Regions from separate parts of the Brevibacillus sp. AY1 genome, predicted to be linked through region 1. Evidence: riboswitches for the same ligand, from Rfam matches in the RefSeq annotation. Region 1 holds a riboswitch; each other region holds the start of a gene.
What was found. Region 1 has a riboswitch for S-adenosylmethionine ahead of JZI27_RS04585 (2,3-diketo-5-methylthiopentyl-1-phosphate enolase). Riboswitches for the same ligand answer to the same signal wherever they lie in the genome.
Positions count from the first base shown of each region.

Region 2: linked by a shared signal. The riboswitch ahead of JZI27_RS10490 (BMP family protein) and the one ahead of JZI27_RS04585 (2,3-diketo-5-methylthiopentyl-1-phosphate enolase) in region 1 are both predicted to bind S-adenosylmethionine.
Region 3: linked by a shared signal. The riboswitch ahead of metK (methionine adenosyltransferase) and the one ahead of JZI27_RS04585 (2,3-diketo-5-methylthiopentyl-1-phosphate enolase) in region 1 are both predicted to bind S-adenosylmethionine.

Region 1 covers NZ_JAFLPN010000002.1:234,546-239,691, forward strand. The annotation lists gene JZI27_RS04570 (1,2-dihydroxy-3-keto-5-methylthiopentene dioxygenase) at 1-466, opposite strand, end outside; gene JZI27_RS04575 (methylthioribulose 1-phosphate dehydratase) at 485-1,138, opposite strand; gene JZI27_RS04580 (2-hydroxy-3-keto-5-methylthiopentenyl-1-phosphate phosphatase) at 1,142-1,819, opposite strand; gene JZI27_RS04585 (2,3-diketo-5-methylthiopentyl-1-phosphate enolase) at 1,816-3,030, opposite strand; SAM riboswitch class I at 3,206-3,311, opposite strand; gene JZI27_RS04590 (sigma-70 family RNA polymerase sigma factor) at 3,465-3,998, shown strand; gene JZI27_RS04595 (anti-sigma factor) at 3,979-5,146, shown strand, end outside.
Region 2 covers NZ_JAFLPN010000009.1:110,492-115,637, reverse strand. The annotation lists gene JZI27_RS10495 (ABC transporter ATP-binding protein) at 1-1,065, opposite strand, end outside; gene JZI27_RS10490 (BMP family protein) at 1,159-2,202, opposite strand; SAM riboswitch class I at 2,404-2,518, opposite strand; gene JZI27_RS10485 (methyl-accepting chemotaxis protein) at 2,605-4,083, opposite strand; gene JZI27_RS10480 (DUF3298 and DUF4163 domain-containing protein) at 4,299-4,916, shown strand; gene JZI27_RS10475 (M20/M25/M40 family metallo-hydrolase) at 5,000-5,146, shown strand, end outside.
Region 3 covers NZ_JAFLPN010000032.1:6,731-11,876, reverse strand. The annotation lists gene JZI27_RS19565 (S8 family serine peptidase) at 1-1,642, shown strand, start outside; gene JZI27_RS19560 (hypothetical protein) at 1,667-2,119, shown strand; SAM riboswitch class I at 2,174-2,274, shown strand; gene metK (methionine adenosyltransferase) at 2,411-3,622, shown strand; gene JZI27_RS19550 (polysaccharide deacetylase family protein) at 3,798-4,814, shown strand; gene JZI27_RS19545 (sensor histidine kinase) at 4,811-5,146, shown strand, end outside.

The sequences.
Region 1 (5,146 bases):
CTTTGATTTTGCGGTCAGACATCAACGTGAAATAGTGACGGAAGTTGGGCGGTACGGAGATTAGATCGCCCGGCTCCAATTCTACGTCGAAGTAGCGGCCGTCATCGCCTTTGATCGCGAAAATACCGTGTCCATCGACGCAAAAACGGCATTCGTCGTCCGTATGATGATGCTCGGCTTTGAATTTGACCAGCAGCTCATCCAGGTTGGGATTGCTGTCTGAGAGGACGATGATGTCTGCAGTCAGGTAACCGCGGCGCTTGCTGATGTCATCGATCTCCGGTTTGAAGGCATCCAGGATTTGTTGTTTTTCTTCATCAGTCGGGCTGTAGTTGTCGCGCAGATTCGGAGCAAGACGATCTACACCCCAGTGTTCGTAAATAATGCCTTGCGTGCTGAGGAACTCATTGACTGCATCAGCGCTGCTGATGTACTCGTTGTTGTCATGAAAACGAACTTGTGCCATGCTTGAAAACCTCCTTGGTTAGTTGGGTGTAGTGGACACGGCCGCTTGGCGTAGCTGGAGCCAGCGAGCGTGGTACTCAAACAGGAATTCAAAAGCCTCGAGGTGACGCTTCGCCTCGAAATCGTTGCCGCCCCACGCGTAAATCCCGTGATTGCGGATCAAGACTCCCGGCACTTCTGGAGTGATCACTTTTTCGATCGCAATAGCCAAGGTTGGAATATCCGCATAGTTCTCGACGATCGGAATGGTGATCCGTGAATTCTCTTCCCAGATCCCCAGGCCCTTGATCAGCTCCTGACCCTGGATGGAAAAGGCGCGATGTCCAAAATACAGCTCGGAGATCAGGTTGTTCCATACGGTATGAACATGGAAGCAAGCGCCAGCCTGAGCGAATTTTTTATAGACAACAGCATGGATCAAGGTTTCTGCAGATGGTTTCAGCGCTGTTGCATCTACAGGTCGGGAGTCTTGATCCACGATGAGGTAATCTTCTGGTGAAAGCTTGGTTTTGTCCTTGCCGCTCGCGGTCACTGCGAATTGCAGCGGTGAGTCGGCGATCTTGATGGAAAGATTGCCGCTGGTGCCCGGGAACCAGTCACGACGGGCAAACGTCATTTTGACATCGTCCAGGCGGCGAAAGGCGTCCAAACGCTGCTCCAAAGTTGCTGTCATGGCTTAGCAGACCTCCTGTTGGTGTTTCAAATCCTTTAGTATGTCGACCACGTCGTGGAAGGTGGTGAATGTGCGATGGGGCAATTGCAGCTCCTCTGATTTTTGCGCCAGCAGAGAACGAGCGATGACAAAGTCAGCAATTTGTGCACCAGCCAGATCTGTAATGGAATCGCCAATGACAACACGGAAGTAGTCCGCTGAGTCATAGCGGCGAATGATGGTGGTCTTGCACATGCCGCAGCCGCCGTTGCTGCAGTGTTCATCACAATGATGCGGCCAAGTGATCGCAATGCGTTCGTCTGAAAAATCGCTACCATTGCAATACAGCGGCACTTCAGACAGATCAAAGGGTGCCAGGATCGGCTCGACGAAAAAGTCGATGCCGCCACTGGTGATCAACCACTCTACACCTTCTTCCCGGCAGTAACGGACAAAATCTGCAAAGCCAGGACGAATAGATGCCTCAGCGAGAATAAAGTCGATGATCTCCTGACGCTTGGAGGAAGGGATCAGTTGAAAGAGCTGACCCACTCCGGATTGAATCGAGATTTTCTGGGTAAGAATTTGTTCAATCAGCACTTCGCACTCAGGCGGCGCAAATTTGCGCACGATCGATACGATGTTATCCTTTTCTGTGATGGTGCCGTCGAAGTCGCAGAACAGAACGAGCTTTTTACTCATCGACCGCCACCCCACTTTTCCAACGCAATCGCCAGCTCAGAAGACTGTGCGGCTGCTTCTTCCAACGTACGGCCAGCGGTCACGGCTTCGATCGCGGCGACGAAAGCTTTTGCGCCAGCGGTCGCTCCTCCCGGATGGCCGTGAATGCCTCCGCCCGCATTGACGATTTGATCCAGACCAAAGTCAGCGAACAGCTGCGGTACGAGTCCGGGGTGAATCCCTGCCGATGGCACCGGGAAGGAACGGCGGACCCCTTCGAGTGGATCAGTCAAATGCCGGGCAAGCTGCAAGGCTTCTTTCTTGTCCAAAGCCACATTTCCGTATGGTGAAGGGAACAGGACGAGATCTGCACCGGCGATGCGCATCAGGGTACCCAGCAAAAGCGGCGTAGCAATTCCGTAATCAGGAGATGGATAGTACGCGCCAGCCAATGCAGGGTGAGCCATGATCGGGACCTGGACATCCGGATCTGCTGCCAGTCGATGCAAAGCATCAAAGCCAAATGCGAGAACGTTGAAGAGCAGGCAATCCGCACCAGCTTCCACAGCTCGTTTGGCCTTTTCGTTCAGCTCATGTACGGGCCCGGTCAGGTTGGCAGCGTAGAGGACTGGTTTGCCCGTCTCAGCTTCTGTCTCGATCGCGATTTGCTTGAAAGCCTTGATCCGGTTCAGGAATGGAGCACGGTCATCAGCAAAAAAGATCTCATCGTCTTTGACCAGATCGACGCCACCCAGCGCTTGCGCCCGGAACTGTGTCTTCAAATCGTCAAAGGGCAATCCCAGACAAGATTTGAAAATGCTCATGAGCAGAGGGCGGTTTTGAGCATCAAGTCGACCGCGCAGACCGTCGATGCCAAACTTGGGGCCGGGAAAAGCGCCAAGCATGGAGTCTGGCAGGCTAATATTCATCAATTTGATTTTTCCGTCCATCGACAGCTTGCCAAAAATGCCAGTCAGCAAAGAAGGAATGTCTGGTGTAAAGTTGCGAATGGGGTAGCTGACGGTAATCAAGCCACGCTGATCTCCGTTTTCGAGTGTCTCCAAAACCTCAGCACCGACTGCTTCGCCCAGATAAGGCTTCAATGTTTCTTTTTTTGCTGCAGGCAGATCAGTCCAGGAACCGACCGTCATACCAACTGCGATGGCTTCTGCTTTTTTATTTAGATTCTGGGCTTGGGTCAAATACGTAACAAGGATGCGCTGCTCACTCATAGCCAGGAATAAGCCTCCTTTTTTTATCGTGTTTGATTCAGATGCACATGCATGCGTTAACTAAAAAACCTCCCCTATGAGTGGGGAGGCGGATGTCGTCTTTATGAACGCTTTGTCGTCGCCTCTCATCTCTCGGGTCAGCAGTCACGACAGCGAGGAAATCCATCTGTCCTGACTCTTATCCGTTGGAATTAGCACCGTTTCGCTCTCTATTGCATGATAGAAGAGCGCCGGTTGCCGGGCATCATAGGGCCAGTCCCTCAGCCAGCTCGCGATAAGAGTGTATGTTGTTCATACGCCATGAGCGTATGCGATACCCCCATAATATGACGATCTCCTACGGGAGTCAATCTTTGTTTTTGCTCCAATATGCACTTTGGGCAAGGAAATGAAAAGCGAGTGAAACCTTTTTTGCCTGCTTTGCGTGGTATTGGATGAAAGGGTGTGAAGACGTTGGGAAAGTAGGCTTGGAAGACGTGTACCGGATGCACGTAAATGATATCTACCGCTATCTTTTCCGACTCACACGGGATGCGCGGCAGGCAGAGGATCTGACGCAGGAAACGTTTTTTCGCGCTTTTCTATCGCTGGACGACTACCACGGGGAAAAGGTGCGGCCCTGGCTGTTCAAGGTGGCATACCACGCGTTCGTGGACTGGCATCGCAAGCAGTCCAGCCGCCCTTTGCAATACATGGAGCAGCTGCCGGAAAGAGAGGATCAGTTGGCTACAGACCCGGCACAAGCCCTCGTCTCGCAGGAAATGTGGGCGAGTGCCCAGATTCATCTGGAGCTGCTTCCCGAACGGCAAAGACAAGTGATCCTGTTGTTTGCCATGCAATTTAGCTACGCGGAAATCGCCGAGGTGCTGGGGATTAGCCTGGCAGATGTGAAACGTTCACTGTTTAGGGGAAGACAAAAGATGCGCAAGTTGTGGAGGGAAAAGGCGGATGACGAACAAGGAGTTTGACAAAAGGGACGCTCGGCTGCTTGCCTATTTGCGCGGTGAGCTGACGGACGAGGATAAGGAGAGGCTGCAAGAAGAATTGGCAGAGGACGAGGCGTTCGCTGCGAAGCTGGAACACCTGCTGCTCGGGGAGGAAAAGGAGCCGGAGCAGCCGGCGCAAATCAGTCTTCCTGAGGAAAAGCAGAGCAGGATTCTACGCCGGGGAAAATGGAGAATGCGCTTGGGAAATTCAGCATTCACGCTGGGAATCGCGTTTCTGGCAGGCGTCCTGCTATTTGCAGTCAATACCTGGATCGGCACGAGCATGTACGATGAGCTGTTACGGGTGACGAGAAGCATGGTCAACTTTACGCAGCCGGGTATTACTGCGGGGAGCAGCGGTTCGCAGATCGGCCTGTTGTACGGGAATATAGAGATGGAGCTGCGTGAACAAGTGGGGGCGGATCAGAAAAATGCAGGGAAGATCGAGAGCACCAACCTCCTGTGGCTGGTCAGCGCTCAGCCAAAATGGCCGAATGGCGTCAGAGATGTCAAATTGTTTTTCCGTTTTCCATCTGAGGCCATGACGCCAGAAGAGACCGAATACCTGCGGACTCCAGCGTGGAAGGCGATGGAAAAACTGCCGGAGGGTACAGTCTCCCAGCTGGCCATCTCCTTTGACCGCTTGCTTACTTACGAGGAGTATTACAGCCTGATCTCTCGCCATGTGCCAGACTACGAGCAGGAAACGGTATGGTTAGCTGTGGATACAGGAGAAGAGCTGAAACAGGCAGACCGAGGTGAGGGCAATGTGATTCTCTCGGCAGGAGAAATCTGGGGATTTTCTGAACGGAGTTTGGACTACGGAAATGCTCCTATACAAGTAAATGCTGAGGGCAATCGAAGAACAGCGGCGTACGTGGCGGAGATGAAGTATTTGGCGGAGCAGGAGCGTCTGAGCCGTGCTGTCGGCAGAGGACTAATGTGGGGTCAGCCAAATATCCAAGAGCGCTATCAGTACCTGCAGGAGAATGGGGTAGGCATCTACGGCGCGGTGATAACAGGACCGACTAAGGAACTGCTCAAGCTGAAGGAGGAAACTTCTATCACGGCTGCTTTTCTGGGTCAAGTAGACTGGTGGAACTGGGAGCGTCCCGCTGCTTCTGGCACGC
Region 2 (5,146 bases), on a different contig from region 1:
CATCAGTGCGTTTTCTTCCACGCTCTCCTGCTTCGCGGTCCCCCATAAATAACGGTCTTCCGGGATGTGGGAAAGTCCTGTTTCACGTACCTTGGCTACCGATTGATTGGTCACATCAACACCCGACAATCGGATGGTACCATCCTGGATGTTCCGAAGGCCGCTAATCGCTTGCAGCAACTCGGACTGTCCATTGCCAGAAACCCCGGCAATCCCCACAATTTCTCCGTGATGAACGGTGAAGCTCACCTGGTCCAACAGCGACTGTTTATCGCGGACCGTCAGATTTTCCACCTGCAGCAAAGGCTTGCCATCCAGCGGGAGCCTTTCACTCAATTGCTGCAGCTCCCGTCCGACCATCAGGCGTGCCAGATCGTCCACATTGGTCTGATCCTTGGCTACGCTCCCTGTCACCTTTCCTCCGCGCAGCACGGTGATTCGATCGGCTACTTCCATCACTTCCTGGAGCTTGTGCGTGATCAATATAACGCTTTTCCCGCTCTCCGCGAGATTACGGATAGTTTGCAGCAAGTCTTTTACCTCAAGTGGTGTCAAAACTGCTGTCGGTTCATCCAAAACGATGATGTCTGCGCCCTGGTACAATACCTTGAGAATCTCCACCCGCTGTTGCTCTCCAATCGAGCAATTCGCGACAAGAGCCTGCGGGTTTACAGGAATGCGGTACTGCTCACTCAGTTCGCGCACCTTGGCTGCCGCATCTTTGCGCAGAAAAAAGCCGCTCTTCCTAGGCTCGTAGCCAATTACGATATTTTCTGCCACACTGAACTCGCCAAACAACATGAAGTGCTGATGAACCATGCCAATCCCATGCTGGATCGCGTCGTTCGGACCGCGAAAGGCAACCGGTTTTCCATTCAGCACAATTTCCCCAGATGTGGGCTGTTCCATCCCGTACAGCATCCGCATCAACGTCGTCTTTCCCGCCCCGTTCTCTCCGACGATAGCGTGTACTTCACCTGCACCAAGTGTGATCGACACCTTGTCGTTGGCAGTAAAATCGCCGTACTTCTTGGTCATTTCCCTCATTTCTAATCGGTGGGCCATCGCGATCCCCTCCTTTTGTCATTTCCTCTCCCCATACAACAGCAGACCGACTACAACCGTAGTCGGTCACGCCATTTTCACTGAGCTGTTCGATTAGAACGATTCAGGCACTTTGCGCGTACCCGCCACGATTTCTTCGTTGATTGCCTTTACTTTGTCTACAACCTCTTGTCCAATGAAGGCATGCAGTGGGGTTGCACTGTCGTGTGTGATATAGGTAACGCCCACGCCTTTTTCTTTCAAACCATAGGTAACTACTCCAGGCTGGAATGTACCCTCTACAAAAGATTTCACGGTTTCATAAGCTGCTGCATCTGTACCTTTCAGCTGGGACAATACGATGTGCTCCGGATCGATCACAGTACGGTCTACGTCTTGACCTGCGGTATAGAAGCCTTTTTCCTTGGCTGCTTCAAAAACGCCCAGGTCACCAACAGCAGCAGCGCCGTTGATGAAGTCAGCACCTTGAGAAGCTTGCAGTAATGCCAGCTCCTTCGCCTTTGCCGGGTCGGTGAAGCTGCCCACGTAGTTGACGATGAATTCAGCATTTGGATTGGTGGCTTTCAAGCCTTCAGAAAAACCGCCTGTCCATTTCTTCAACAAAGGGATGTCCATCGCTACGACCATACCTACTTTGTTTGTTTTTGTCGCCAGACCAGCAGCAGCACCCATCAGATAGGCTGCTTCCTGCTCGCGGAAAGTTACGCTGCGAACGTTTGGCAGGTCGATCACGGTATCAATGATCGCGAAGTTGCGATCAGGGTTTTCAGCTGCCACTTTTTTCAGGGCATCCTCGGATTCAAAGGAGGATGTGATGATCAGGTCATATTGTTCAGCTACAGCCACGCGCAGATTTTCTTCAATCGCGCCGTAGTCGGTCGATTCGATCGTTTTCAGTTCAGCACCTAATTCTTCAGCTGCTTTTTTGGCACCATCGTCCATTTGCTGGAAGAATGGGTTTACCCCGATTTTCTCAGGCAGGACCAAAGCGATGCGTTTTTTCACTGCTGGTTCTTCCTTTTGTTCCGCTGGAGCTTGTCCAGAGGCTTGTCCATTGTCTACCGGTGCATTTCCGCCACCAGCGCAACCTGTTGCCAAAACGGCAAATGTCGTTAAAGCCAACCATAACTTCTTCATGATGTCTCCCTCTCTCACACAAATTCTTTCGCGTTTTTGATCTCTAATAGGTAATGTACGTTTTTTTTGGCAAAAAAACAACATTATATGCGTATATTTTCATAAAATATACTAAAAACGTTCGTGTATTCCACCTCTCTCCTTTCAACAAACAAAAAAACTCTTCCTTTTGGGAAGAGTTCGCAGCTATCGCTATCCTCTTCCTCATCTGTCAAAATCCACATTTTGGATTTTGCAGGAATTGGCACCTTGCTGTACATGGTACAGTGGTTGCCGGGCTTCATCGGGCCAGTCCCTCCGCCGCTCTTGATAAGGTAGGTGAATCTATTCGGTTGATACGGATTTAGTTTAACAGACTCTTTGAAAAACGTAAATTATTTTCATCTGGGAATACAGTTTGCGTTATTCCTTGGTTTGGAAGGATTGCTGCAGGCTGTGGGAAAGCTTGTTCAGCTCGCCCAACTCATCTGTTATCTCGCGAACCTTGTACTGCTGGTTCTCCGCGGTTGCGAACAACTCTTCCAGATTGGCTACGGATTCTTCGGTTACGGCGGTAATGGTAGACATCTCGGCTGCCACTTCGCCAGAACGGCTTTTTACCAGGTCCATACTCGTGCGAACATGCTCCGTGGCAGACAGGAACGTTTCCATTCCTGCTCGTACCGCTTCGATCGCAGCGACCGTCTGTACCGCTAGCTCTTTTCCTTTTGCAACCGAGGTTTCCCCATTGCTCATATGGTAGACGGCGTTCTGACTTTCCTGATGAAGCGATTGCAGGATTTGGTTAATTTCCTGTGTAGCAGTGGCACTTTCCTCCGCCAGCTTGCGTACCTCGTCCGCGACTACGGCAAAACCGCGTCCATGCTCACCAGCACGAGCCGACTCGATCGCGGCATTGAGTGCCAGCAGGTTGGTTTGCGATGCGATCTGATTAATGGCCCCGACGATTTCCTCTACACGGTTGGCTTGACGATTCAACTGGTTGATCGTCGCAGAAGCTACATGAACGGCTTGCACGATCTGCTCCATCTGGGTGGACAGCTCATTCATTCTCGCTACGCTTTCGACCAGACGTCTGTTGTTTTGATCCGCCTCGGTCTTCATCATGTTTGCTTTCTCGGTCACCGATACGATTTCCTGGTCGATCTGCTGGACTTCCTCCTCGATCTTCACGGTGGAGTTCGCCTGTGCCTCCATGCCAGTCGCGACTTCCTTGAAGGCGATCATCATATCATCTGTATTTTGTCGGGTTCCCTCAGCGTGCCCGTGTACGTATTGCGAAGTGCGGTCCAACTGTTCCGTCATCAGCTGGATTTGCTCCAGCATCTCTACCAAACGCTGCTCCTTCTCCTCTGCTTCCTGTCTCGCTGCATTCGCTTGCCTCAAAGAAGCTTGTCCAGCCAGACACAAATACGTGAGTGCAATCATCATTACGAAGATCGCGACGACGCGCACGATCAGATTTACTTCAGAGAAATCACCGCTGAACAGATCGTACTGTCTCGTGTAAAAACCGACTCCCGTAGCGATGGCTTGCGTAATGCCGGCAAACACCACCAGCTTCCAATCCAGATAGGCAGCCAAAAATCCCAATACAATAAAAGCAAGAAACGAGACTTCTTCATAAGGGGTAAAGTGATCGAATGAAATCGCATAAAACATAAGTCCAATAGCTACTAGGTAACGAATGATTCGGCTGTCCTTACGAATGAAATAATACGGCGATACAATCAGGGTCACCAGCAGTCCCAGTGAAGTAACGAGCCAGAAGTTCACATCCATTTGATACGCGATCAAGCCTGCCATCCAGAGATGATTCCACAAAATAAAAATCATAAATCCTTCTTTGTTTGTCAGGGTGTTTCGCACTAACTGAATCATGATTCCCCCCCTTTTCCCTCTTACATGTGGTTTTCTTCCCCATTATAGAACGTATGAAACGCAAAATTCATGCGAACTTGTGAAGAATTTGATAAAGAATAGAAATATTTCCAATAAAATAATCACGGCTTTTACTGACCACTTATTCCAGAGCGGAATAGGCTGATAGGAAGCAGAACGTACACAATGAATCCAAAAGGAAGGAACAGATAAACATGGAGCGAAATCAACTGCCTGTCAGTGTCCTGACGCGAACCATAACGCGCCCCCATACGCGGATTTACTATCCACAATTGACCGGTCTGTCCAACCAACAGGCTGAGCAGCAGATTAACAAATCATTGCTGCAAACCGTCAATGGACTGATCCATGAACAGGAACGCGTTCAGATACAGGGAAATACACAGATGCAGGGAAGCTACGAGATCAAAACCAATGAACGAGGCATTTTCAGCGTTACCATGAGCAACTTTGCCTACACGCCGCCGATGGCTCATCCCATGACGTTTCTCGGCTCGCTGACAGCCGATGTACAGACTGGCAAGATCTACAATTTGCGCGAGTTGTTCAAGCCCGGCAGTGATTACGTGAGAATCTTATCTGAAAACATCAAGAAGCAGATCCAGCAAAGACAAATTCCTACCTTGAACCCCTTTACCACGATCTCGCCCGAACAAGACTTTTATGTCGCAGACAAATCGCTGGTCATTTACTTCCAGCTCTATGAATTAAGCCCATACTATGTCGGCTTTCCGATGTTCCCCATCTCTGTGTACGACATCGAAGCCATTGTCGCGGACAATAGCCCGCTCAGCATCCTGTCAGCAGACTGACGATCCGTGAAATCCAGGCAGGATATCCGATTTCAAGAGGGAATATTAGACTCCACTATCCTACAAAAACGGGGGCCCTACTCATGAAAAAATGGCAGACCAAGGATCAGCTAATCCATCTCTTGTGCGGGCTAGTCCAAATTCCCAGCGTTACAGGCTCTACAGCGGAAAAGCTCCTGCCCACCTATCTGATCGAGCAGTTGAACACCCTGCCCTATTTCCAGCGAAAC
Region 3 (5,146 bases), on a different contig from region 1:
GGCTGTTCGCTCGCCTATGTCGATGGACTTCTTAGAACCCAATAACACGCAATCGCAGGCAAAGGCATTTCCGATTGAGTCGCAGATTAGAGGCAATTTAGGCCCAAACGATACGGTTGACTGGTATTGGATGGATATTCCTTACGATGGGAAGGTAACCTTCAAAGCAAATGTTTCGGTTGGACTCGCTTCACCGATGGCGGCAACCTTTTATTCCGACAAGCGTTCACCCGTGACCCATTACATAGGGAATGGCGACACCCTGACTGTACCGGTGAAAGCAGGAAGAATGTCAATCAAGCTGGTCCGAAATGGTGGGGTTTCTGCTTTTACGTATGTCCTGACCAGCAAGTTTTCCATCAATCCGGATCGTTACGAACCGAATAATACGATGGAAACAGCGAGGCCGCTAGTAGGCAATCAGATCAGTGTCACCGGAAATTTCCATGAGGAGCGGGACCAAGACTGGTTTTCCTATTATGTGCGCGAATACGGCTCGATGGATGTTACCGTGACACCAGATACCAAGCGGATGGATTTGGTATTAAACATCGGGAAGCAGGAGGGGACGCAAACGAAGTGGGACCCTGCCTACGACAGCGGAGATCGGGATGACCCGACTGAGCGGGTACAGAAAGAGGTTTCCCCTGGAAAGTACTTCATACGAGTAAGTGAGTATGAACAGAACGCGGTAAATGCTGAGTATACGCTGGATTTGAATTTTACTCCGGTGAAAAAAGATCCAAATGAACCGAATGATACGTATCGGCAGGCTTCTCCGTTGGAGGGCGGGTATTTGATGACTGGCACGTTCCCGACGGCTACGGATACAGACTGGTTTCAATTTACCGTCAATAAGGAATCTTATGTCAGCATTCGCGCTCCATTTGTTCCGGTTCCAAGCGGGATGAGGATCGCGCTCTATAGCAATAGCAACCTGGATTACGCGATTGCGACGACAAACATGGTGGCTCAGCTGTCAGATCAAGGCAAAGAAGTGTTGGGCGTACGTTTGCAACCAGGGAAGTACTATATTCGTCTAAATAGTGCGACGTCGTTCAAATATGATTTGTACCGCCTGACTGTCAATCAGCAGGAACTGATCGCAGGCTATCGCGATATTTCTACGCACTGGGCACGCAATGAAATTGTCCGCTTGAGCAGCAAGGGAGTCGTCAAGGGCTTTGATGATGCGACATTCAAGCCCGATCAGGCTGTGACAAGAGCACAGTTTGCCACGATGCTGATCCAGGCCATGAAGGCGAATCGCATGCAGGTAGGCACTTATTCAGGAAAAACGACATTTACGGACCTGTCGAGAAGTCACTGGGCTTATAATAATATGGGACTAGCTTATCAATTGGGAATCATTAAAGGGTATCCCAATCGGCAGATGAAGCCCGATCAAGCGATTTCGCGTGCGGAGATGGCAGCGATGGTGGCCAGAGCGCACAATGTTCTCTGGTATCCGCGAAGTGTTTCCAGCTACCGAGACGTGCCTACGAGCCACTGGGCTTCACCAGCGATCGAGGCCCTCACCACTAGAGAGTGGTTGCGCGGATACGGCAGCCTGTTTAAACCTACAGGGATTGCCACACGTGCCGAGGTTGTCGTGCTGATCTCCAAGTCTTACAAACTATAGAGATGAAATTGGGGAGGAACAACGATGAAGAAGTTTACAAAAGGATTGATAGCGGTAATGGTTGGGGGAATGGCGTTGTTCACATCCCAGGCGATGGCTGATGGAGTGAGCGGTGTACCGGGTTCAGTTGATGATCCAGTGGTGACCAAAAGCTACGTGGACAAAGCGATTCAGGCATTGGGTGGAAGCGCAGGTGGCAGCAGCCTGACTGTCGTAGAGCTGTATCCAGGAAGCACGTTGTACGGCTTTGAAGGGACTGAATTTATCGTTCGGACCGGACAAGTTCAGGCCGTAGCGGGAAATAATGGCGACGGTTTAACAGACTTGACTGCTGGGGCCGATTTGCGCGCAGGAGCCAGTGTTGGCCACAATCATCTTCTCCTGATTGCAAGGTCCGACAACCGTGGCTTGCGTCTGGCTCCACAATACGATGGGGTCGCTCACATCATGGTTCGGGGCAAGTACGAACTGCGTTAAGTTGTCTATTGACACCACTGGAAAAAACAATTATTCTAGAATCCGTAATGGATACTCTTATCCAGAGCAGGCGGAGGGACTGGCCCTATGAAGCCCGGCAACCGACTAGAGCGGTGCTAACCAGCAGAACGGACATCTGTTCTGGCCGATAAGAGGATGAAGGAAGCATAAAGCGCGCAAACCTTTTCCTCCCTATATGGTGGAAAAGGTTTTTTTTGCCTGCATTTACGTCGATAAAATCCTGACTCGGCTACCACACTATTTGTATGAGGTCAAAGGAGGTTTTTTCTCATGGCTTTGCAAAAAGGTCGTCGTCTGTTCACATCTGAATCCGTAACTGAAGGACATCCGGATAAAATATGTGACCAAATTTCCGATTCCATTCTTGACGCAATCCTGTCAAAAGATCCGAATGCTCGTGTTGCTTGCGAGACATCCGTAACAACAGGTCTGGTACTCGTAGCGGGTGAGATTACCACCAACACTTACGTGGACATTCAAAAACTGGTTCGTGAAACGATTCGCGAAATCGGTTATGATCGCGCTAAGTTCGGCTTCGATGCAGATACTTGCGGTGTTATCACAGCGATCGGTGAACAATCTGCTGACATTGCGCTTGGAGTAGACCAAGCTCTGGAAGCGCGTGAAGGTAAAATGACCGATGAGCAGATCGAGGCAATTGGTGCTGGTGACCAAGGTTTGATGTTTGGCTTTGCTTGCAATGAAACGCCAGAGCTGATGCCTTTGCCAATCAGCATGGCTCACCAACTGGCTCGCCGTTTGACAGAAGTGCGTAAAGACGGCACACTGTCCTATCTGCGTCCTGATGGTAAAACGCAAGTAACGGTTGAATACGATGGCGACAAGCCTGTTCGTATCGACACCATCGTTATTTCTACGCAGCACGCACCAGAAACTACCCTGGAGCAAATTCAAAAGGACCTGACTGAACTGGTGATCAAGCCTGTAGTTCCTGCTGAATTGCTGGACGCAGAAACCAAGTACTTCATCAACCCGACAGGCCGTTTCGTAATCGGAGGACCTCAAGGGGATGCTGGATTGACTGGACGCAAAATCATCGTAGATACGTACGGCGGTTATGCACGTCACGGCGGTGGCGCGTTCTCCGGTAAAGATCCAACCAAAGTAGACCGTTCCGGTGCTTATGCAGCGCGCTATGTAGCCAAAAACATCGTGGCTGCTGGCTTGGCTGACAAGTGCGAGGTGCAGGTAGCTTACGCTATTGGTGTAGCACAACCTGTTTCTATCGCAGTTGATACGTTTGGAACAGGAACCATTTCGGAAGAAGATCTGGTTAAGCTGGTTCGCAAGCATTTTGACCTGCGCCCTGCAGGAATCATCAAACAGCTGGATCTGCGTCGTCCTATCTACAAACAGACAGCGGCTTACGGTCACTTCGGTCGCAACGACCTGAATGTTCCTTGGGAGCTCACAGACAAAGCAGATGCATTGAAACAAGACGCTAGCCAATTGGCAAAATAATAAACGTAAAAAAGAGCCTAGTCGCGATACTGGGCTCTTTTTCTGTGAAAAATGTCTAACGGCAATGACCGTTTATTGTATAATCTTCCACCTTTATTGGATAGCAGTGCATAAAGGAATTTTTCAGTGTCTGTCGAATTTCTTTAGAGTAGAAGAAGAGGAGGAGGGGGTACTCTTGCCGAAGAAAAGGCTCTTCCTTCTCATGTTCGTGATCTTTCTGCTCATGTTCGTCATTGTCGGATTGCTCTTAGGGCAACGCCTGGTAAAAAATAATACTCTCGAAGTGCAACCTTTTCCTCAGGTGAACACGTCAATAAGCACAAGTGAACCAATAGTTGCTGAGTCGAACGTCACAACGGTAGAAGAAACAGCTGTTCCGCGCAAACAGTGGTACCGCGATCAGGTTGTCGTTTTGTCTTATCATCACGTAGCAGAGCAATCGAATCAACCCTATGCTCTGTCTCCTGATCAATTTGCTCAGCACATGTCTTTTTTACACAAAAATGATTTGCATCCGATAACATTAACAGAGTTTGTGCAATTCATGAATACGGGGAGTCTGCCGACTGCCAATGCCGTACTGATTACCTTTGACGATGGATACGAGAGCTATTACACAGAAGCATTTCCGATCATGCGTACATACAACTATCCATCCGTCAATTTTGCTATTGCGGGCCGTGTGAGAGATGTAGCAGAAAGAAAGCGGGAAAATATGACGACACCCCTTTCCCGACAACAGGTAAAGGAACTGGTCGCAACGGGGCTAGCCGATTTTGGCTCCCACACCTACAGCTTACATGGAGAAAAAGAGCGAAATGAATGGGGAGAGATGGGGCCTGTGACCGCCCCCGTCTATTTGGAAGATTTGCAACGCCTGGAAAAGGAGAAAGAATATCGAGATCGGCTCTATGTGGATTTTAGCATGTCGAGGATCGGTTTGAGTGATTGGTTGGGACGTCCTGTTGAGGTACTCTCCTTGCCATATGGCTACACCAACCCCGTCGTTCTGGAGACAGCGAAGCAGGCCGGTTACCGATTTGTCTTTAATTCTACTCCGGGTGTGGTAACGAGTCAGACAGATCCTTTTGCAATTACTCGATTTGACGTCGGGACACGCAATATGGACCTGGAGAAGCTCCATCAACTTTTCACGAATGCGAAAAACACGTTTGAAGGAGAGCAGTCATGAACAAAGCAATCGACATCAGCGTGCTCGATGGAGTCATCAAACGAACAATTGAAACAGTGGAAACGAGTAAAAGCCAAATTTTTGATATAGCAGAGAATGCCAGACAGCAAGGAAATTCGATGAAGCTGGATCTTCACGAGCTGCGTCAGGAAATCTCAAAGGTGATTCAAAAGGTGGATGCACTGGAGCTTGCCTATCGCAAATCCCGTAATCGACTTGTTTTGGTGAGCCGCAATTTTCATATGTACACCGAGGAAGATATTCGGATTGCCTATGAAGAAGCGAGTCGAATCCAGGTGGATCTTTCTATTTTCCGTGAACGGGAAAACAAC